Regions from separate parts of the Pantoea sp. SGAir0418 genome, predicted to be linked through region 4. Evidence: riboswitches for the same ligand, from Rfam matches in the RefSeq annotation. Region 4 holds a riboswitch; each other region holds the start of a gene.
What was found. A riboswitch is a leader RNA that binds a small molecule or an ion and turns the genes downstream of it on or off. The one in region 4 is predicted to bind thiamine pyrophosphate.
Positions count from the first base shown of each region.

Region 1: another riboswitch for thiamine pyrophosphate. It lies ahead of thiC (phosphomethylpyrimidine synthase ThiC); the one in region 4 lies ahead of thiB (thiamine ABC transporter substrate binding subunit).
Region 2: another riboswitch for thiamine pyrophosphate. It lies ahead of thiM (hydroxyethylthiazole kinase); the one in region 4 lies ahead of thiB (thiamine ABC transporter substrate binding subunit).
Region 3: another riboswitch for thiamine pyrophosphate. It lies ahead of C1N84_RS21250 (FAD-dependent oxidoreductase); the one in region 4 lies ahead of thiB (thiamine ABC transporter substrate binding subunit).

Region 1 covers NZ_CP027911.1:3,749,943-3,755,141, reverse strand. Annotated here, with positions in the region: gene C1N84_RS17515 (aminotransferase-like domain-containing protein) at 1-126, shown strand, start outside; gene thiE (thiamine phosphate synthase) at 289-936, opposite strand; gene thiC (phosphomethylpyrimidine synthase ThiC) at 936-2,858, opposite strand; TPP riboswitch at 2,949-3,049, opposite strand; gene C1N84_RS17500 (Rsd/AlgQ family anti-sigma factor) at 3,202-3,708, opposite strand; gene nudC (NAD(+) diphosphatase) at 3,797-4,570, shown strand; gene hemE (uroporphyrinogen decarboxylase) at 4,610-5,199, shown strand, end outside.
Region 2 covers NZ_CP027911.1:1,487,833-1,493,031, reverse strand. Annotated here, with positions in the region: gene thiD (bifunctional hydroxymethylpyrimidine kinase/phosphomethylpyrimidine kinase) at 1-572, opposite strand, end outside; gene thiM (hydroxyethylthiazole kinase) at 569-1,354, opposite strand; TPP riboswitch at 1,388-1,484, opposite strand; gene C1N84_RS06765 (hypothetical protein) at 1,830-2,027, shown strand; gene ahpF (alkyl hydroperoxide reductase subunit F) at 2,080-3,648, opposite strand; gene ahpC (alkyl hydroperoxide reductase subunit C) at 3,719-4,282, opposite strand; gene C1N84_RS06750 (GNAT family N-acetyltransferase) at 4,573-5,016, shown strand; gene apbC (iron-sulfur cluster carrier protein ApbC) at 5,020-5,199, opposite strand, start outside.
Region 3 covers NZ_CP027912.1:463,288-468,486, reverse strand. Annotated here, with positions in the region: gene C1N84_RS21270 (ABC transporter ATP-binding protein) at 1-52, opposite strand, end outside; gene C1N84_RS21265 (HesA/MoeB/ThiF family protein) at 49-1,017, opposite strand; gene C1N84_RS21260 (thiazole synthase) at 1,028-1,786, opposite strand; gene thiS (sulfur carrier protein ThiS) at 1,790-1,987, opposite strand; gene C1N84_RS21250 (FAD-dependent oxidoreductase) at 1,971-2,915, opposite strand; TPP riboswitch at 3,042-3,161, opposite strand; gene C1N84_RS21245 (6,7-dimethyl-8-ribityllumazine synthase) at 3,327-3,764, shown strand; gene C1N84_RS21240 (hypothetical protein) at 3,935-4,612, shown strand; gene C1N84_RS21235 (RES family NAD+ phosphorylase) at 4,605-5,199, shown strand, end outside.
Region 4 covers NZ_CP027911.1:3,293,438-3,298,636, reverse strand. Annotated here, with positions in the region: gene thiP (thiamine/thiamine pyrophosphate ABC transporter permease ThiP) at 1-1,339, opposite strand, end outside; gene thiB (thiamine ABC transporter substrate binding subunit) at 1,315-2,301, opposite strand; TPP riboswitch at 2,348-2,441, opposite strand; gene sgrR (HTH-type transcriptional regulator SgrR) at 2,512-4,173, opposite strand; gene C1N84_RS15470 (MFS transporter) at 4,427-5,199, shown strand, end outside.

The sequences.
Region 1 (5,199 bases), 460 kb from region 4:
CTCAATTATGGTCTGCCAATGAATGAGCAAACCGAGCAGGCGATTGCCAGCCTCGGCGCAGCCGTGGAGCGTGCCATGCAGGCCTGCAGTGCGGAAACGCGCCATACTACCTCCCTGACAGAATAACGGTGGAAAGGCAGGGCCGGACAGAGAGTCGGGGAAGCCAGCCCTGGCCCGCTGCAAGCGACAGCGGGCAGGCTCACTTTAGCGATTGTCCCCGGTCGCGCCAGCCCTGACTGCTGCCGTTTGCGCGCCGTATTCGCGGATTTTTAGCGCCGTTGCAGTCAGTTACAACGCTTTTGCGACATGCTCTGGGGATTCTACCAGCGCCAGCAGCTGGCGGGTCGCCGCCTGCCAGTCTTCCGCCTGGATAATCGCGCTGACCACGGCAATGCTGCCGACGCCGGTCGCCAGCACCTCCGGCACGCGTGCCAGCGAAATGCCGCCAATCGCTACGGTGGGAATGTGCTGCAGCCGCGCCAGATGGCGCTTCAGCTCGGCTATGCCCTGCGGCGCAGAGGGCATCTCTTTGGTTTGTGTCGGAAAGATGTGGCCGAGCGCAATATAGGACGGACGCAGCGCCAGCGCGCGATCCAGCTCGGCGTCATCGTGTGTCGACAGACCCAGGCGTAAGCCGGCGTGGCGGATAGCGTCCAGGTCGGCCACATCCAGATCCTCCTGACCAAGATGCACACCATAAGCGTTGTACTTAATCGCTAAGCGCCAGTAATCGTTGATAAACAGCCGCGCGCCGTACTGTTTGCCCAGGGCGATGGCATCGCGTACTGCGGCTTCAATCTGGCGATCATCGCCATCTTTGATGCGCAGCTGGAGGGTGCGCACGCCGGCTGCCAGCAGGCGTTCAATCCACAACACGCTGTCGACAACCGGATAGAGCCCCAGTTTTGGCGCGGTGGCAGGGAAGGCTTCAGTCATCATTTTTCCTCTTTCAGGGCATCGGCGGCGTGATACAGCTCGCCGCCACGGCTACGGAAGGCATCGGACATTTGCGCCATGCCCAGCGCTATCGGCTGGGCTTCCGCCTGCTGGCGGGCGGCAAATTCGCGCACTTCCTGGGTGATTTTCATTGAACAGAATTTGGGGCCGCACATGGAACAGAAGTGGGCCACTTTGCCGGATTCCTGCGGCAGAGTTTCGTCGTGATAGGCCCGCGCGGTATGCGGATCGAGCGCCAGATTAAACTGATCTTCCCAGCGGAACTCGAAGCGAGCTTTCGACATGGCGTTGTCGCGGATCTGCGCGCCGGGATGGCCTTTAGCCAGATCGGCAGCGTGCGCGGCGATCTTGTAGGTAATCAGCCCCTGCTTAACATCCTCTTTATTCGGCAGGCCAAGGTGCTCTTTCGGCGTGACGTAGCACAGCATCGCGCAGCCAAACCAGCCGATCATGGCGGCGCCAATCCCGGAGGTGAAATGATCGTAGCCCGGCGCGATATCGGTCGTCAGCGGGCCCAGCGTATAAAACGGCGCTTCATGGCAGTGTTCCAGCTGCTCGGTCATATTGCGGCGGATCATCTGCATCGGCACGTGACCGGGGCCTTCAATCATGACCTGCACATCATATTGCCAGGCGATTTGCGTCAGCTCGCCTAAGGTACGCAGTTCGGCAAACTGGGCTTCGTCGTTGGCGTCCTGAATCGAGCCGGGACGTAAACCATCACCGAGCGACAGCGCGACATCATAGGCGGCGCAGATTTCACAGATTTCGCGGAAATGCTGGTAGAGGAAGTTTTCCTGATGATGTGACAGGCACCACTTCGCCATGATTGAGCCGCCGCGCGACACGATGCCGGTCAGCCGTTGTGCGGTCATCGGCACATAGCGCAGCAGCACGCCCGCGTGAATGGTGAAGTAATCAACACCCTGCTCAGCCTGTTCCAGCAGGGTATCGCGGAAAATGTCCCAGTTAAGATCTTCTGCAATACCGTTGACCTTTTCCAGCGCCTGATAGATTGGCACCGTGCCGATCGGCACCGGACTGTTGCGCAAAATCCACTCGCGCGTTTCATGGATATAGCGGCCGGTCGACAGATCCATCACGGTATCTGCCCCCCAGCGCGTGGCCCACACCAGTTTTTCCACTTCCTCTTCAATCGACGAACTTACCGCCGAGTTGCCGATGTTGGCGTTGACCTTCACCAGAAAATTGCGGCCGATAATCATCGGCTCCGATTCCGGATGATTGATGTTGGCAGGAATGATGGCGCGGCCGCTGGCCACTTCAGCGCGCACGAATTCGGCGCTGATATTCTCTGGCAGCTGCGCACCAAAGCCGTGGCCGGCGTGCTGCTGCAACAGCGTTGCACTGCGGATACGCTCACGTCCCATGTTTTCGCGCAGCGCGATGAACTCCATCTCCGGCGTGATGATGCCCTGACGCGCATAATGCAGCTGCGTGACGCGGCGACCCGCTTTGGCCCGGCGCGGCAGCGGCAGATGTTCAAAACGCAGATGATCCAGCCCGTCATCCGCCAGCCGCTGCTGACTGTAGCTTGAGCTGAGTGCGCTGATGGTTTCGCTGTCGTTGCGTTCGGCGATCCAGCCGGCGCGCAATTTTGCCAGACCCTGATGCACATTGATGGTCGCGTGGGGATCGCCATAGGCACCGGCGGTGTCATACACCGGCACCGGTTCATTGTCTGCGTATTGCGGATGATCTTTGCTGCCGCCGGTGTGCGTCGGGCTGAGCTGAATTTCGCGCATCGGGACGCGGATATCCGCACGGCTGCCGCTGATCCAGATACGTTTTGAGTTAGGGAAGGCGGTTCCCTGGAGCGAATCGATAAATTTTTGCGCCTGCGCGCGTTGTTCACGACGTGAGGTTTTAGCATCAGACATAGCAAGTTTCCTGAAAACAAGGGGAAGCTGCTTGTCCGGAGTCCGGAAGGAGTAACAGAAACGGTGCGGGCGCCTGACTGCACCGTGCTGATCACATCTACTCTTGTTCCCTTCGCAGGTACTAACCTGATCAGGTTCCGCGGATCCCGAATTAACGGTCTCAGCCCCTAAGGGCACTCCGACAAGTTTACGTTTTACGCGATAAGCGACTTTACTGACTGCTGCACGCTGCGCTTATATCGCAAAGTTTGATTGTGGATTGTCGTTAAAAAAGACAATAAAAAAGCCCATTCAGCATAAAAGGGCTTTTCCTGAATAACAAGTCTTTTACAACTGCAGCGGTTCAGGCTGGACGAGCAATGGTGCTGTCATTGGCTACCGGCGGGCGCGCCAGCTGATTATCCCAGGCGAGCTGAATCAGTTTGTCTTCCAGCGTAAAGCGTGACTCCAGCGCTTCGCCCACTTCTGACAGCGCCTGCTGGAAATCCACGCAGTTGTCGTCATTAATGGCCTGTTGCAGATGGCTGTCATACAGTTGCATCAGACGTTCAGTATTGCCTTCCAGCGCCGGATAGATCTGCGCCGCCGCAATCATCGGGCTGTCGCCGGACATCTCGCTGATGATGCGCTCGTAAACGCTGAAGTGGCCGGTAGAGAGATAGTCCACCAGACGATGGCAAAACGCATCCAGCGCCTGTTCATCCAGCGCGGTCAGCGCTTCTTTGTTCGGCTTCATGCCAATTAACTCGTAATAGGTGACGAGCAGCTGTCGACGGGCGCGCAACCATGAGTCGACTAATTCATTACCGCCACCTACACGCTCGGTCAGGTTATCTAACTGGGTAAGCATACGGGGCTCCAGGTGAGTTATAGTTGTTTATTACACACTTAACATCAGGATTTCAGCGTGCCATTTGACGCTAAGGACAACGATTAAGATGCAACGTGAGATCTCAAGCGTAGACGCTGGCTGGTGGATTGTCAGCTCCGCGCAGAAACTTTGGTTGCCGCAAGGCGAGTTGCCGCATGGCTTATCCGGCGAGTTTGGCCTGACCGGCAGCAGCGGCAGAGTGATTGGCGAGTGGCAGGGCGAAAACGTCTGGCTGGTATGCGAAGCGCGTCCGGACAATATGGCCTCGGTGCGCCAGCTAATTGACGAAGATGTCGGTCTGTTTCAGCTCGCCGGGCGCGGCGTGCAGCTGGCAGAGTTCTACCGTTCGCATCGCTGGTGCGGCTATTGCGGCCATGAAATGCAGCACAGCAAGCGCGAATTTGCCTGCCTGTGCAGCCACTGCCGCGAGCGCTACTATCCGCAAATCGCCCCCTGCATCATTGTGGCGATTCGTCGCGGTGAGGAGATCCTGCTGGCAAACCATGCGCGCCATCGCAACAGCATCTACACCGTGCTGGCCGGTTTTGTCGAAGTCGGCGAAACGCTGGAGCAGGCGGTGGCCCGCGAGGTGATGGAAGAGAGCAACGTGCGGGTAAAAAATGTGCGTTACGTGACCTCGCAGCCGTGGCCGTTCCCGCACTCGCTGATGATGGCGTTCATGGCGGAGTACGATGGCGGCGAGCTGCAGCACGATGGTAAAGAGCTGCTGGATGCTGGCTGGTATCGCTACGATGATCTGCCCCTGTTGCCGCCGCCGGGCACCGTGGCGCGCCGGCTGATTGAAGATACGGTTGCGCTGTGTCGCGCCAGCGCGGCGTGAAAATGCTACACTGCCGGCCTTAGCATGAGAGAGCCCATTATGAGTGAACTGAAGAACGATCGTTATCTGCGCGCCCTGTTACGCCAGCCGGTGGATATCACCCCGGTATGGATGATGCGACAAGCCGGGCGTTACCTGCCGGAATACAAAGCCACGCGCGCTGAGGCCGGTGATTTTATGTCGCTGTGTAAGAACGCGGAGCTGGCGTGCGAAGTTACCCTGCAGCCGCTGCGCCGCTATGCGCTGGATGCCGCGATCCTCTTCAGCGATATCCTGACCATTCCGGATGCGATGGGCCTGGGGCTCTACTTTGAGACCGGCGAAGGCCCGCGTTTCTCCCACCCCATCGCCTGCCGTGCCGATGTGGATAAACTGCCGGTGCCGGATCCGGAGCAGGAGCTGGGTTACGTGATGAATGCGGTGCGCACCATCCGTCATAACCTCAAGGGCGAAGTGCCGCTGATCGGTTTCTCCGGCAGCCCGTGGACGCTGGCAACCTACATGGTAGAAGGCGGCAGCAGCAAGGCTTTCACCAAAATCAAGAAGATGATGTACGCCGAGCCACAGACGCTGCACGCGCTGCTGGATAAGCTGGCAGAGAGCGTGATCCTTTACCTCAACGCGCAGAT
Region 2 (5,199 bases), 1.8 Mb from region 4:
GTGATCAGCCAGTCCGGGCTTTCCGCATCGCTGAGATGACCGCCCTTCATCAGCACCGCTTCACAGCCCAGTTCCAGCAGCGCATCGCCCTGCTGCAGCATAGTCGTTTCGTCCTGCGCCATGCGGCAACCCAGTAGCGCCGCGGCTTCCGGAAGGTTGGGCGTGATCAGCGATACCTGCGGCAGCAGCCGTTCACGAATGCTGGCTACCGCATCGGGCGACAGCAGCGCATCGCCGCTTTTGGCAATCATCACCGTATCCAGCACCACAAACGGCAGGCTGGCGCGTTTCAGCTTCTCTGCCACCACCTCAACGATCGCCGTCTCCGCCAGCATACCGATTTTCGCAGCGTCAATGCGCACGTCGTCCAGCACCGAGTCGAGCTGCGCCGCAACAAATGCCGGTTCGATGCGATACACCGACTGCACGCCGCGGGTGTTCTGTGCCACCAGCGCGGTAATCACGCTGGTGCCGTACGCGCCGAGCGCGGAAAACGCTTTCAGATCGGCCTGGATACCCGCGCCGCCGCTGGGGTCAGTGCCGGCAATGGTCAATGCATTGATGCGTTTCATGCCGCCACCTCCAGCGTCCACAGCGCATCGAGAAAAGCGGCGACGAAGCTGCCGGGCCCTGCCACGCTGCGCGCGGCCTGCTCTCCCGCCAGTGACATTACGCGGCAGGCCGCTGCCACGTGCTGGATGCGCTCGCCCGGCAGGCTGCTGCACGCCGCGACTACGGCGGATAGCGCACAACCGGTGCCGACCACGCGCGTCATCAGCGGGCTGCCGCCGGGAATCGCCAGCGTCTGGCGGCCATCGGTAACGTAATCGACTTCGCCGGTTACCGCAACGATAGTCGTGCAGCGTTGCGCCAGCTGCTGCGCGGCGTTCAGTGCAGCATCGGCCTGATGCACGCTATCCACACCGCGTCCGCCCGTGGCCTGGTGGGCTAAGGCGAGAATCTCTGAAGCGTTGCCGCGAATGGCCGCCGGTCGCAGGCTCAGCAACTGCTGACAGAATTCCGTACGCAGGGTTAGCGCGCCTACCGCCACCGGATCGAGCGTCCACGGCGTACCGGCTTGGTTAGCGGCCTGTACCGCCGCCAGCATTGCATCGCGACGCTCACGGGTTAAGGTACCGACGTTGATCAGCAGCGCATCGGCGAAACCGGCAAACTGCGCCGCTTCATCGCCATCAATCACCATCGCGGGTGAAGCCTGCAGCGCCAGCAGCACGTTGGCGGTAAAAGTTTGCACCACGTCGTTGGTCATACAGTGCACCAGCGGTGCCTGCTGCCGCAGCAGTTGCAGAGAGTGCGCGAGTTGCGCCGGGGAAAGAGGGTCAGGCTGTGTCATAAGGCTCCCAACCGGCAATCAGGAAGGCGAATGCGGTCAGGCATCTGACTTCCCTACGCTGGCATTATCCAGATCAGGTATTACGGGTATTTCTCAGCCTTCACAAAGAAGGGCACCCCGAGTCATGCACGTCCATGTCAGACATGCCTTCACAGCATAAAGGGTCAGCTTAAAGTTGTAAATCCTGCGGCGGGTGCGCTTTTTTTGCCGGGCAACGATGAGCAAAAATACGTGCGCCATCAATTTTCATGATTTTTTGATCATCAGGAAAATATAAACAAATCGACGGAGATCAATTTTCCTAAAAGCCCTAAAATTCATCAGGATAGTTAATTTAATCTGCCGGGGCAGTAGGCGGGAAATAAACAGAAGAAAGCGCGCAACTTGATTAATATCAAACCGGCCGGCAGCGTAACACGGCCTAATTCCCTTCCGGATTTGAAGATCGCTATTTCACCTTCACCCGGAATCGCTAATGACTTTATTCAGTTTTCTTCCGCACGCGCATCACTGGCACAATATCACCATTTCCCGTCAGGGCGCCGTCGCCCCCGGCGGCCGCTACAGGTACTCCACGTACCTCGAAGCCGAATGCAAACGCTGCGGCGAACGTATCCATAAAATCTATTATCGCGATATCAGCGATGAACAGGCGCGTCGCTGGCTGGGATAAAAAAAAGCCCCGCAACACAGGTTGCGGGGCGCTTGCGTGGCTATCGCAAAACTTATTCAGCCGGTTTGGTGCGGATCAGGTAATCAAACGCGCTCAGTGACGCTTTGGCCCCTTCACCGCTGGCAATGATAATCTGCTTGTACGGCACGGTGGTGCAGTCGCCGGCGGCGAATACGCCTTTCAGGCTGGTTTCGCCTTTGGCGTCGATCAGGATCTCGCCCATGCGGTTGCGCTCGACTGCGCCTTCCAGCCAGTTGGTGTTGGGCAGCAGACCAATCTGGACGAAGATACCGCTCAGCGCCAGTTCGTGGCTGGTCTGGTTATTGCGGTCGATGTAGGTCAGACCGGTAACTTTGCTGCCGTCGCCTGTCACCTCGGTGGTCTGCGCGTTCAGGATTACATCCACGTTTTTCAGGCTGCGCAGTTTATCCTGCAGCACTTTATCGGCGCGCATTTCGCTGGCGAATTCCAGCAGCGTAACGTGCTCGACAATACCGGCCAGGTCGATGGCCGCTTCAACGCCGGAGTTACCGCCACCGATCACCGCCGTGCGTTTGCCTTTAAACAGCGGGCCGTCACAGTGCGGGCAGTAGGTCACACCTTTGGTGCGATACTGCTCTTCGCCCGGAACGCCCATGTTGCGCCAGCGTGCGCCGGTAGCAATGATGATGCTGCGTGATTTCAGCACCGCGCCGGACGCGGTTTCGATGGCGTGCAGACCGCCCTCTTTCGCTGCCGGAATCAGCTTGATGGCGCTCTGGGTGTCGATCACGTCAACGTCATAGTCATCAACGTGCGCACGCAGGGAACCGGCGAGCTTCGCCCCTTCGGTTTTTGGCACGGAGATGTAGTTTTCAATGTCAACCGTGTCCAGCACCTGGCCGCCAAAGCGCTCGCCCATCAGGCCGGTACGGATGCCTTTACGCGCCGAGTAGATGGCCGCCGCAGCGCCCGCCGGGCCGCTGCCGACGATCAGCACTTCATACGCATCACGCTTGTTCAGCTCTTCTGCCGCGCGTTTGTCCGCGTTGGTGTCTACCTTACCGACGATTTCTGCCAGGCTCATGCGGCCCTGACCGAACTCTTTGCCGTTGAGGTAAACCGCCGGCACGCCCATCACGTTGCGCTCGGTGATTTCATTCTGGAACATGCCACCGTCGATGGCGGTGTGACGGATGCGCGGGTTGAGCACCGCCATCAGGTTCAGCGCCTGAACCACGTCCGGACAGTTGTGGCACGACAGAGAGTAATAGGTTTCGAAATGCAGGTCGCTGTCCAGCGCAACAACCTGATCCAGCAGGCTCTGCGCCTCTTTCGACGGATGTCCACCGGTCTGCAGCAGTGCCAGCACCAGTGAGGTAAATTCGTGGCCCATTGGCGAACCGGCAAAGCGCGGACCGCTGTGGCTGCCTGGGTTAGTAATCAGGAATGATGGTTTACGTACCGGTTGATCGTTCTCTTCACGGAAGCTGACTTTATCAGACAGACTCGCGATATCGGTCAGCAGAGTACGGATCTCTGCGGATTTTGCGCCATCGTCCAGTGTGGCAATCAACTCAACCGGTTTCGTTAGTTTCTCAAGGTAGGCCTTGAGCTGGGTTTTTAAATTGGTGTCGAGCATAGTGAGTTCCTGTGAAGAAAATCGGGTGCCGCAGCACCCGATGGAAGAAAGATCAAAGGGCGTTGGTAACTTAGATTTTGCCAACCAGGTCCAGTGATGGAGCCAGCGTTGCGTCGCCTTCTTTCCATTTAGCCGGGCAAACTTCACCTGGGTGAGAAGCCACATACTGAGCCGCTTTCACTTTACGCAGCAGGTCAGACGCGTCACGGCCGATGCCTTCTGCAGTGATTTCGATGGCCTGGATGATGCCTTCCGGGTCAACGATGAAGGTACCGCGGTCAGCCAGACCTTCTGCTTCACGCATGATTTCGAAGTTACGGGTCAGAGCACCGGTCGGGTCGCCGATCATCGCATACTGGATTTTCGCGATGGTGTCTGAAGAACCGTGCCAGGCTTTGTGGGTAAAGTGCGTGTCAGTTGAAACGGAGTAGATGTCTACGCCCAGTTTCTGGAACTCTTCGTAGTGGTCTGCCACGTCACCCAGTTCAGTCGGGCATACAAAGGTGAAGTCAGCCGGGTAGAAGAAGAAAACACTCCATTTACCTTCAACGTCTTTCTCGGTTACGTCGATGAATTCGCCGTTTTTGAATGCAGCGTTTTTGAACGGTTTGATTTTGGTATTGATGATAGACATGGGTGACCTCCGTTAAAAAGATGTGATGCAGGCTACATAATTTTCGGGCCAACTTCTAATATGCAGACGTTATCAATCAGATAATCAAAAGCTATCAAAGTGCCGACGCCAGATTTGATGCGGCTTGCCGCGGCATTCTACACAGAAAAGCTGCAGAGTTAACAGGCTTTATCTTTACGCGCGGCAACTGCTATTTTTTTATAAACATTCAATCATCTTTGCTGCACGATTCAACTGCGTGCACAACGCCGCTACAAAACGTGCCCGCTTACTCGTCATGGAGTCTGGAAGTGAAAATTCGTCTTTTTGAAGAAGCCGACCGCCCTTTTTTACGCACGCTGTATCTCGCGGCGCGCCGTCATAACTGGACATGGCTGGCCGGCGACGACTGGCAGCTGGAAGATTTCGACGCGATTATCCCCGGTGAAACGGTACTGGTAGCGGAGATCGACGGCCACCGTGCAGGCTTTGCCGGCGTGATGGATAACGATAATTTTTTGCACAGTTTGTATGTCGATCCGGCCTTTCAGGGCCAGGGCGTCGGCAGTGCGCTGCTGAACGCGGTGCAGCAGCGTTTTACCTCCACCGGCGCGCTGAAATGTCTGCTCCAGAACGAAGCGGCGCTGCAGTTTTATCAGCAGCACGGCTGGCAGCGCGAAGCGCTGGGAGAGAGCGAACAGGGTCAGTACGTGTTGATGCACCTGCCGCTGGCGTCACGCACCAGCGGCAGCTAAGGCTTAAACCGCGCGGAAGGCGATGTCGCCCGGAATCACCTCACCCTGCCAGTAAAGCTGGGCGGCAACCCGGCCCGCAAGTTCACGATACAGCGCGGTGAATTCACTCTCCGGACGGCGAATCACGGTCGGTTCACCATCGTCGAGATCTTCGCGCAGATTAATGTGCAGCGGCAGCTGAGC
Region 3 (5,199 bases), on a different contig from region 4:
GTTTTTCGCCCCAGGCAAAGCTCACCTGGTCAAAGCGGATGTCCTGCGTCATGGCCGGCGCGCCGCCAGAATCGCCAGCTGATTAAAGCCGCGCTGCGCCAGCGCGCTGGCCGCCTGCGCCGCCCGGATGCCGCTGGCGCAGACCAGTACGATGCGGCGATCCGCCGGTGGCTGCCAGGCGTCCAGTTCGTGCGGCAATACGCGCTCAACCCGATCGGCCACGCTGGCAGGCGCCTCTTCGCAGCTGCGCAGCTCCACAATGCAGTCTCCGGGTTGTAACAGGTGAGCATCAATAAACGGCACGCCGGGCTGGGCCGGTTCCTGTGCCGCATCAAAGCGGAACGAACGAAAGTGCCAGCTGACGAAGTCACAGTTGACCATGCAGCCGAGCGGTGAGGGTTGCAGCCCGAGCAGTACGCTGAGCGCCATCTGCGCCTGCATCGCCCCCAGCGCCGCCACGGCTGGCCCCATCACGCCAGCGGTATTGCAGTTAGCCGCGGAGGCAGGAAGCTGCGGAAACAGCGCACGATAGCTCGGCGCGCCGCCGCAAAAACCGCCAGCATAGCCCTGACGACCCAGCACCGAGGCGCTGATCAGCGGTATGCCTGCCTGGAAACAGGCATCAGACAGTTGGTAAGTCACCGCGAAGTTATCGGCGGCATCAATCACCAGATCGCACCCCGTCAGCGCCTGCGCGATATTGCTGGCGCTCAGCGCCTCGGGCACCGCTTCGATTTGCACCTCAGGATTGCGCTGCTGCAAAGCCTGCTGCGCCGCCACAGCTTTGCTGCGACCCACATCCTGCAGGGTGAACAGCGTCTGGCGATGCAGGTTATGCAGCGCGACCTGATCATCATCGTACAGACACAGCTGACCGACGCCCGCGCCCGTCAGCTGAGGCAGCAGCGTGGCGGCCAGCCCACCGGCACCGGCTACCAGCACGCGGGCGCGAGCCAGTTTCTGCTGCCCGACGACGCCAATTTCCGGCAGCATCATCTGGCGTTGGTAGCGTTCCATTGCGCGCTCCTTAGTTCAGGTTAGCGAGGCCGAAGATCGGCGTTGAGGCCACGGCCATATCACGCTTCTCCATCAGCCCGGCATCGCGCGCGCCCTGCCCGGCGGCGATCGCCTGGCTGAACGCGCGCGCCATCGCCACCGGATCGCCCGCTTTCGCCACGGCGGTATTGAGCAGGATGGCATCGAAGCCCATCTCCATAGCCTGCGCTGCCTGTGACGGTGCGCCGATGCCGGCATCAATGATCAGTGGAATATCGCTGAACCAGGCTCGCATCGCCCGCAGCCCGTCAATATTTCGCAGTCCCTGGCCGGAGCCGATGGGCGCGCCCCACGGCATCAGCAGTTCACAGCCGGCGGCCAGCAGTTTTTCACCGACAATCAGATCCTCCGTGGTGTAGGGAAACACCTGGAAGCCGTCGGCGCACAGAATGCGTGCCGCTTCGACCAGCGCGAACGGATCGGGCTGCAGCGTGTCGGCATGACCAATCACTTCCAGCTTGATCCACGGCGTGTTAAACAACTCGCGCGCCATGTGCGCGGTGGTGACGGCCTCTTTGACCGTGTGGCAGCCAGCGGTATTGGGCAGCACGCGCACATTCAGGCCCGTCAGCAGCTCGCGAAAAGCCGCGCCCGCCGTGCCTTCGCGGCGCAGGCTGACAGTGATAATTTCACTGCCGGATGCGGCGATCGCCTGCTGCAAAATCGCCGGTGAAGGGTAGCCTGCGGTGCCGAGCAGCAAGCGTGACTGCGGTGTAAAATCGTAAAACATCGCTCAGCCTCCCTGCATCGGTGACAGGACTTCCAGCTGCCAGCCTTCCTGCAACTGCAGGCTGGCATACTGACTTTTCGGCACAAAATCGCCATTGCAGGCGGTGGCAACACAGACCGCATCGATTTGCTGTTCGATCAGCAATTCGCTGAGGCTGGTGGCCTCAGTGCTGATGGTGCGGCCGTTAAGCTGAATATTCATGGCTAACCTCCCCGGACAGGCGCTGCATCAGCTGTTCTGCCATCATTGGTGCCAGCAGAAAACCGTGACGATACATGCCGTTAAGATAAAAAATACCGTTGTGATAGTGGATTTCCGGCAGATTAGCCGGCCATGCCGGACGCAGACCGCTGCCGCTTTCGATGACGCGCGCTTCCGCCAGCGCCGGGTGCAGGGTGTAGGCCGCGCTGAGCAGTTCCATTATGGCGCGCGCGCTGATAGCGCTGGCATCGTCGCTTTCGATCATGGTGGCGCCGAGCATGAAGTGGCCGTCGCGACGCGGCACCAGATAACAGGGAAAACGCGGATGGAGCAGACGAATCGGCCGGGAAAATGACACCTCATGACTCTGCAGGATCAGCATTTCCCCGCGCACCGCGCGCAGGCCGGAGAGTTGCGCTCTGGCATGGATACCGCGACAGTCAATGATCCGGCCCGAGGGCTGGCGCGCATCAAAGCGGACGCCACGCTGCAGCAGTTTGTCACGCAGCTCAGACAGCGCGCGGCGCGGATCGAGATGTGCCTCGCGCGGGAAAAACAGTCCGCGCGCAAACCGGTTTTCCAGCGCCGGTTCAAGCGACGCAGGATCAACCCATTGATGCGCCGTCGTCATGCGCGCGAAGCGGTTTAACTCCGGGTTATCACGCGGCGGTGCCAGCACTAACGTGCCCTGCTGCACCACGCTACTGACGCGCGTTTGCCACCATGCCGCAGCATGCTGGCCGAGGGTAATTACGTCGGCTGGCGCGCTTTCAGCTTCACACCACGGCGCCAGCATGCCACCAGCAAACCACGAGGCAGGCTGACGCGCTTCATCGTCAATGACCTCGACGGTTTCTCCGCGCTCAGCCAGCAGCGTGGCAACACAAAGCCCGGACACGCCGCTACCGAGCACGCTCCAGCGGCTCATGAACAACGTTCCGGTAAATAATCTGGGAAATTCACATCGGCCTCTCAGTGATAACTGAGACCCGCAGATACAGGTGAAGGGAATCGACGCCAGCGATCGGGCTCGCCTTTGCGCCAGACGGCTTTGCACATGAGCCGTCAGTCTTCCTACGCCAGTATCAACTGGGTCAGGTTCAAAGGGTCGCTAAGCCGCGCAGTGCGCTATTAGCCTCTCAGTCTCTCTGGCGAGACTCCCCCGACGCGTCTATTTGTATTGCAGGCGCTGGCTGGCGTCAAGCAGCACGTTAACCGCGCTGCCCGCGTTGTGGATCAAAATTGCAACATATGGTATACCAGACGGATAGCGGGCAGATGATAAAAAAGACTTTTTTATTATTCACTTATAAATTTTTCAGCTAATCATGGAAGCATTATGAATAAGTTTCGTGTGGCTTTTATTAAAGCAGGATGGCATCAGGCGATCGTGAACAACGCGCTGGTGGGATTTGAGCAGGAACTGGCAGAACAAGGCGTCGAGAATACATTAAAAAGCTATGACGTACCCGGCGCGTTTGAAATGCCGCTGCTGGCCAAACGCCTGGCCGAAACCGGCAAATTTGATGCGATTGTCTGCGCCGCGCTGGTGGTCGACGGTGGCATCTATCGCCATGACTTTGTCGCTCAGGCCGTCGTCGATGGCCTGATGAATGTGCAGCTCGCCACCAATGTTCCGGTGTTTTCGGTATCACTCACTCCGCACAATTTTCAGCCGGTCGATGCGATTGAAGCGTTTTATACCGAACATTTTATTAAAAAAGGCAAAGAAGCCGCACGCGCCGCTCTGATGATTCATCAGCTACAGATCGATTAACCTCAAACGGATTGTTAGCTTTTCCCACTTTTAACAATCCGTTTCCTATAGTGTGCTCCCTCTTACCTCTCGCCTCTTGCTTACTTAAAGCAGCACCATTGATGCCATTGCAAGTTATTCGGGATATCATTAAAATAAGATAACCTAAATAACCTTGCGGGAGTTAACTGATGGTTAGCGATAAAGATCACACCGGAGTTTCTGCACTGACAGGTACCCCGCAGGAGATTCAGGGTCGGCTGTCAAAATCACATGCCAGTCACGTTGTTGCCATTACTTTCGACCACCCAGGCGATGCGCTGACGCTGCGCAACCTGTCAGAAAATCTTTCCGCAATCGCTTCATCCATGTTTGCAATTTTTCAGCAGCGGCAGCGGCAGGAATCGCTGGAGCAACTTGCCAGTGCGATGTTACCGCGCGTGCCAGCTTCGCCTCATTTACTCAAAGAAGCGGCGATGTTACTAGAGGCGCGCAATGCCGTGCTGGAGAGCGGAAACTGGCTCAGCGCCGCAGAAGTGGCGCAACTGGCAGGGTTGAGTTCCACAAATCCGAGCGCTCAGCCGAATAAATGGAAAAAAAGCGGCCAGATATTTGCCATCAATCACAATGGGATAGATTATTTCCCCGATTATGGCCTGGATCGCGACACGCACTTTCGCCCGGTTAAACCACTGGCTCAAATACTCAGGATTTTTGCCGGACGCAAAGACAGTTGGGCTATTGCGTTGTGGTTTCTGTCTAATAACAGTTTCCTTGCGGGCAAACGACCACAAGATCTACTGCTAACCGAAGCGCAACGCGTCATCGACGCCGCTCTGGATGAAATGGAAGGAATAACGCATGGATAAGCGCAGCACTGCGGCGCAACCTGATGATTTATCAACTTTGCCTGTTATTACTGCCGAAGAAGGTGCGCCATTGCCAGGCGCTTTACTTCAGCTGTCATTTATTACGCTTTCAGCAGGAAGCATTCTGCACCGGGTCCATCTGTCGCATTATGCCGCCAACCAGTTTAATCCTGGAGTGAAAGGGAATGCCCGCTTCAGTCCAATAAAAACCAGACATGGGCAGCCAATACCGACCCTTTACGGCGGTTCGACCAGAGACTGCGCATTAATGGAAACAGTATTTCATGACGTGCCTTTCGCACCCGGTCTTAAGACACTGGATAAGAAAAAATTACATTATCAACTTCACTCCTGTCTTAAAGTTAATGAAGATATGCTGCTGATCGACCTGAGCAGCATCGCATTGCGCAAGTTAGGTATCACGCGTAAGCAGCTTATCGACACAGAAAAACATCACTATCCCCTCACCCGACGCTGGGCAGCCGCTCTGCATCATCAGAGCGAATCAGCGCAGGGCCTTTCATGGATATCCCGTCAGGATGATTCAGCGCGGGCAGTGATGTTATTTGGCGATCGAATTTCACCTG
Region 4 (5,199 bases):
ACCCACTGATGCCCAGCGAGGCGCACAGCTGAGCGTAGCGCGCGCTGAGATCGCGCATCGGATTTTCCAGCACTTTCATGGCGTAGGGGATGGCGATCAGCGCGTTGGTGAAGATCACCAGCGCATCGGCACGCTGCGGCAGGCCAACGGTGGCGTTGAACAGCAGAAAGAACCCGCTCGCCAGCACGATGCCCGGCATTGCCAGAATCAGCATTCCGCTGAGTTCCATGGCCTGCGCGGCGAAGCGCTGCTGACGCTGGCGCAGTTCGCGACTGCTCCACAGCAGCATCATGGTCAGCAGCACGCACAGCACACCGGCACCGAGTGCGATGCGCAGCGACGTCCACGTGGCCTGCCACAGCGCGGGCTGTTGCAGCGCGCCGGCAATGCCGCCGCGTAAGCCGTCGACCAGCACCGCCGCCAGCGGTGGCAGCAGTAACAGTAGTGCCAGCGTAATCAGCAGCGTATCCGCGATGCGTGCGTGCCAGGAATCCTGCGGATCGCGCCAGCCGCGCACCGTCTGGCTACCGGCCGGAATCGCTTTACTGAAGCGCTGGCTAAGCAGCACCAGCAGCAGACAGCAGCCGAGCTGCAACAGTGCCAGCAGCGCGGCGCGGCCGGGATCGTAATCAAAGCTAAGCGCCTGATAAATGGCCAGCTCCAGCGTGGTGGCCTGCGGACCGCCGCCCAGTGCCAGCACGGTGGCAAAACTGGCGAAGCACAGCATAAAGATCAGCGCCGCCGTTGGCAGCAGCGGACGGCGCAGCCACGGCCACTCCAGCAGGCGAAACAGCGACCAGCCGCGCAGACCGAGCTGCGCCGCCAGCTGGCGCTGCTCGCCGGGAATGCTCTCCAGCGCCTGCAGCAGCATGCGCGTCGCCAGCGGCAGATTAAAGAACACGTGCGCCAGCAAAATACCCTGCAGGCCATAGGGCGAGAAGTGATAATCGATACCGACTGTGGTGCACAGCTGCGCCAGCCAGCCGCTGCGCCCGTAGACGCTCAGCAGACCGAATACGGCGACCAGCACCGGCAGCACCAGCGTCATGGCGCACAGGCGCAGCAGCAGCGTGCGGCCGGTAAAGCGGCGGCGATAGAGCGCGCGGGCCAGCAGAATGGCCGGCAGCACCGAGAGCAGCGCTGACAGCAGCGCCTGCTCAAAGGAGAACGCCAGCACATGGTGCAGATAGCTGTCAGTGAGCAGCGCGCGCCAGTCGGTGGCCGGCGCGGCGAGCAGCAGGGCACCGAGCGCCAGCAGCGCGACCGCACATAATAGCAGCGCGCTAAGCGCTCCGGGCAGTAGCCAGCCGGGCATCAGCGGCTGACGGCGCGCTGCCACGCGCTAATCCACGCCGCGCGATGGTCAGCCACCTCTGTCGGGGTGTATTGCAGCGCATTCGCAGGCACCGGCAACGCCTGATAACCGGCGGGTAAATCGCTTTTGATCACCGGATACATCCAGTTGCCGGTGGGAATGGTGCGCTGAAACGCTGGCGACACCATAAACTGCATGAATTGCTGCGCCAGCTGCGGCTGTTTGCTGCTGGCGAGCTGCGCGCCCACTTCTACCTGCAGATAATGGCCTTCGCTGAACGGCGCGGCGGCGTAGTTATCCTTTTTCTCTTCAATAATGTGGTAAGCCGGCGAGGTGGTATAGCTCAGCACCAGATCGCTTTCGCCTTTGAGGAACAGACCATAAGCTTCGCTCCAGCCTTTGGTGACGGTCACGGTTTTGCTGGCCAGCTTCTGCCAGGCCGCCGGCGCGTCATCGCCGTACACTTTCTGCATCCACAGCAGCAGACCGAGCCCCGGCGTGCTGGTGCGCGGGTCTTCATAAATCACCCGCCATTTTTCCGGGCTTTCGACCAGCTCCTTCAGGCTGTGCGGCGGATTCTTTAGCTTGTTTTTGTCGTAAACGAACGCGAAGTAGCCGTAATCAAACGGGATAAAAGTGTCATTGTGCCAGCCGTCCGGCAGCTGCAGTGCACGGGTATCCACCGTGCTTTTGCTGAACAGGCCGGTTTTTTCCGCCGCCTGAATCAGGTTATTGTCCAGCCCCAGCACCACGTCGGCCTTGCTGTTCTTTCCTTCCATACGCAGGCGATTAAGCAGCGATACGCCATCCTCCAGCGCCACATAGTTCAGCTCACAGCCGCACCGGGCCTCAAAGGCTTTTTTCACTGCCGGACCGGGGCCCCAGTCGGCGGCGAACGAGTCGTAGGTATACACGGTGAGGACGGGTTTGGCCGCCAGAGCCGGCGCCGCGATCAGCAGCAACAGGGGCAGAACTTTATTTAACACTTTGCGTTCCTTAAGAAGAAGGTAAGGTTGCGTCGCAAAGGATCTGAGGGCGGAGCATCTCAAATCCCTACGCCGGTACGAGCCGGATCAGGTTCGACGGGTCTCTCTCAGCCAGTTAACCGGCACCCCGTTGAGAACGACATATTCTAGACATTTACAGGACAACGCGAAAGGTTCACCTGCCGGTCGTGTTGTCCGATGCTGCCCTTTTTACAGCTCCGGCGGGGCGAACCAGGCAGACTTGAAGTCAAACCAGCCGAGCGTGTTCAGTCGCACGCCACGCATGCTGCGCTGGCCCTCCAGCAGCAGCCAGTGATGAAACAGCGGATGCAGATAGTCGCTGTTTACCAGCTGTTTGCTCCACTCCGCCAGCGGCAGCGCTTTCTCTCGCCAGCGCGCGGCGTCGGCCTGCCAGTCCAGCGGGATACAGTGATGCATCAGCGGTAGCTCGTAGAGCTGAGCGAACAGGGCGTAGTCGAGCGGCAGGGTAAAGTTGACGCTGCCCAGCCAGATGTCACTCTCGCCCGCGCCGTCGAACCAGCTTTCGTAGCTCACTTCACGGGTAATCAGCTCAACGCCCTGCTGCGCCAGCAGTGGCCGCAGCGCATTGGCGATGCCCTCGTGTTCGACGTGGTGGCTGTACCAGCTGAGCGTCAGCTGGGTCACGCCGTCGGGCTTGTGGGCTGGGGTGATATCGCGCCGATGGTGCCAGCGCGGCAGCAGGCCATAAGCCGGGAACCAGTAGCGCTGATAGCCGACGCCGGCATGATTGAGCAGCGCGATAGGGTTAAGCAGATCGCTCACCCAGCGGCGGAAACCGGCATCGCGCCCGCGTTCAGAGCGCTGATCGAACAGCAGAAAATAGCAGCCCTCTTCGAGGCGACTCTCTTCCGATTTTTCGTCGTCGTTTTCGCCTTCCAGTTTTACACCGGCGTAGACCAGCTCATCGCTGATCTCCGGCAGCACCCAGATCGAGACATCATCAATCAGCGCGCGGTAGCCGAAGTAGTCATCAAACGCGGCGATTTTCAGCTGGGTTTGCTGATTGCGCACCACGCTGTACGGACCGGTGCCAATGGGCTGACGGGCGAAGTGGCGCAGTGTCGGCCATTCACGCGGCAGAATCATGGCGCTGACGCTGGCCAGCAGCCACGGCAGCCAGCAGTCCGGCTGGCTGAGATGGATATCCAGCGTCCACGGCGCCGGCGAGTGCAGTTGGTCGATATGCGAAAACAGCGGCTGGCTGCGCACCCGTTCCAGCGAGGCGATGACATCCTCCATCTCCAGCTCGCGGCCATGATGAAAGCGGATTGCCGGCCGCAGGAAGAAGCGCCAGTGCAGCGGAGAGGTTTGCTGCCAGTGATGGGCGATGTCGGCGGCGATTTCCCCCTTTTCCTCATTTATACGCGTCAGGCCGCTGAATATCTGACGCGCCAGGTGGGTTTCTGAACGGCGCAGCGGCGAGCCGGGCAGCAGGTTAGGCAAGGGCCGGTAGTAGAGCACGCGCAGAATATGCTTGCCCTGGCGAAAGCTGCGGCCAAGGTGCGCGGCAATCATCTGCCGCACCTGGTTTTTATCGCCCACCAGCTGCACCAGCTGGTCGATGCGATCCTGCTCCAGCAGGTCTTCTGCGCGCTGCTGCTGTAGCGCCAGTCCGGTGTAGCAGAAGCTCAGCAGCGAGCGTTTACCGCGACCGGCTTCAGCCTGCCAGATCAGCCAGCCCGCCGCCTGCATGGCGTTCAGCAGGTTACGCATGTGGCGGCGTGAGCAGTGCAGCAGTTCGGCCAGTTCGCTCAGCGTGGTTTCCTGATCCTGGCCCTGACAGTGTTGCCACAGGCGAATGAATTGCTGTTGCAGACGCGCAGAGGACATAAAAGGGGAACTCCTTCTCGACTTCGCTCAGTTTTTCCTGCCCCATATTAGAGGCATACTGGCGGGCAATGGAAGAGCGGGAGGCATTCAGCAATGAATGGCGCTCTGCCAGCGGTTCCGCCGACGTGGAACCTTTTCTGAGTAGGGTGCAATTTCACCGCCAGCGGAGTTTTTCTCTGCTGGCTTTTTTCGTTTTGCTGTGGAATCTTCTACGCTGTTTTTTCCCGGTCTTTTTCCTCAAAGGGATTTCTGCATGAAATCGCTGTTACCGCGGCCGCGCCGCCTGAATCCGGTTTACCTCTCCTTTATGGCGGTGTCGTTTATGGTCGGCGTGGCGGGGGCGTTACAGGCGCCGACGCTCAGCCTGTTTTTGACGCGCGAGGTGCAGGTGCGACCGTTCTGGGTCGGCCTGTTCTTTACCATCAACGCCGTCGCCGGGATCGTAATCAGCCTGCTGATGGCGAAGCGTTCGGATAACCGTGGCGATCGCCGTCATCTGGTCCTGTTTTGCTGCCTGATGGCGGTGGCCAACGCGCTACTGTTTGCCTTTAACCGTCACTATCTGACGCTCATCACCCTCGGCGTGCTGCTGTCGGCGCTGGCCAGCGTGGCGATTCCGCAGATCTTCGCGCTGGCGCGTGAATATGCCGATCAGTCGGCGCGTGAAGTAGTGATGTTCAGTTCGGTGATGCGCGCGCAGCTGTCGCTGGCGTGGGTGATTGGGCCGCCGCTGTCGTTCGCGCTGGCGCTCAACTACGGCTTCGTCACGCTATTCTGCGTGGCGGCGGTGATTTTTCTGCTGAGTATGCTGCTGATCTGGCGCACGCTGCCCTCGGTGCCGCGCATCGCCGCTACGCCGGAGCAGGTGCTGATGCAGCTCAGCCCGTGGAAAGACAGCCAGGTGCGGCTGCTGTTTATCGCCTCGGTGGTGATGTGGGCGTGTAATACCATGTATATCATTGATATGCCGCTGTATATCAGCGCAACCCTTGGCCTGCCGGAGAAGCTGGCGGGTCTGCTGATGGG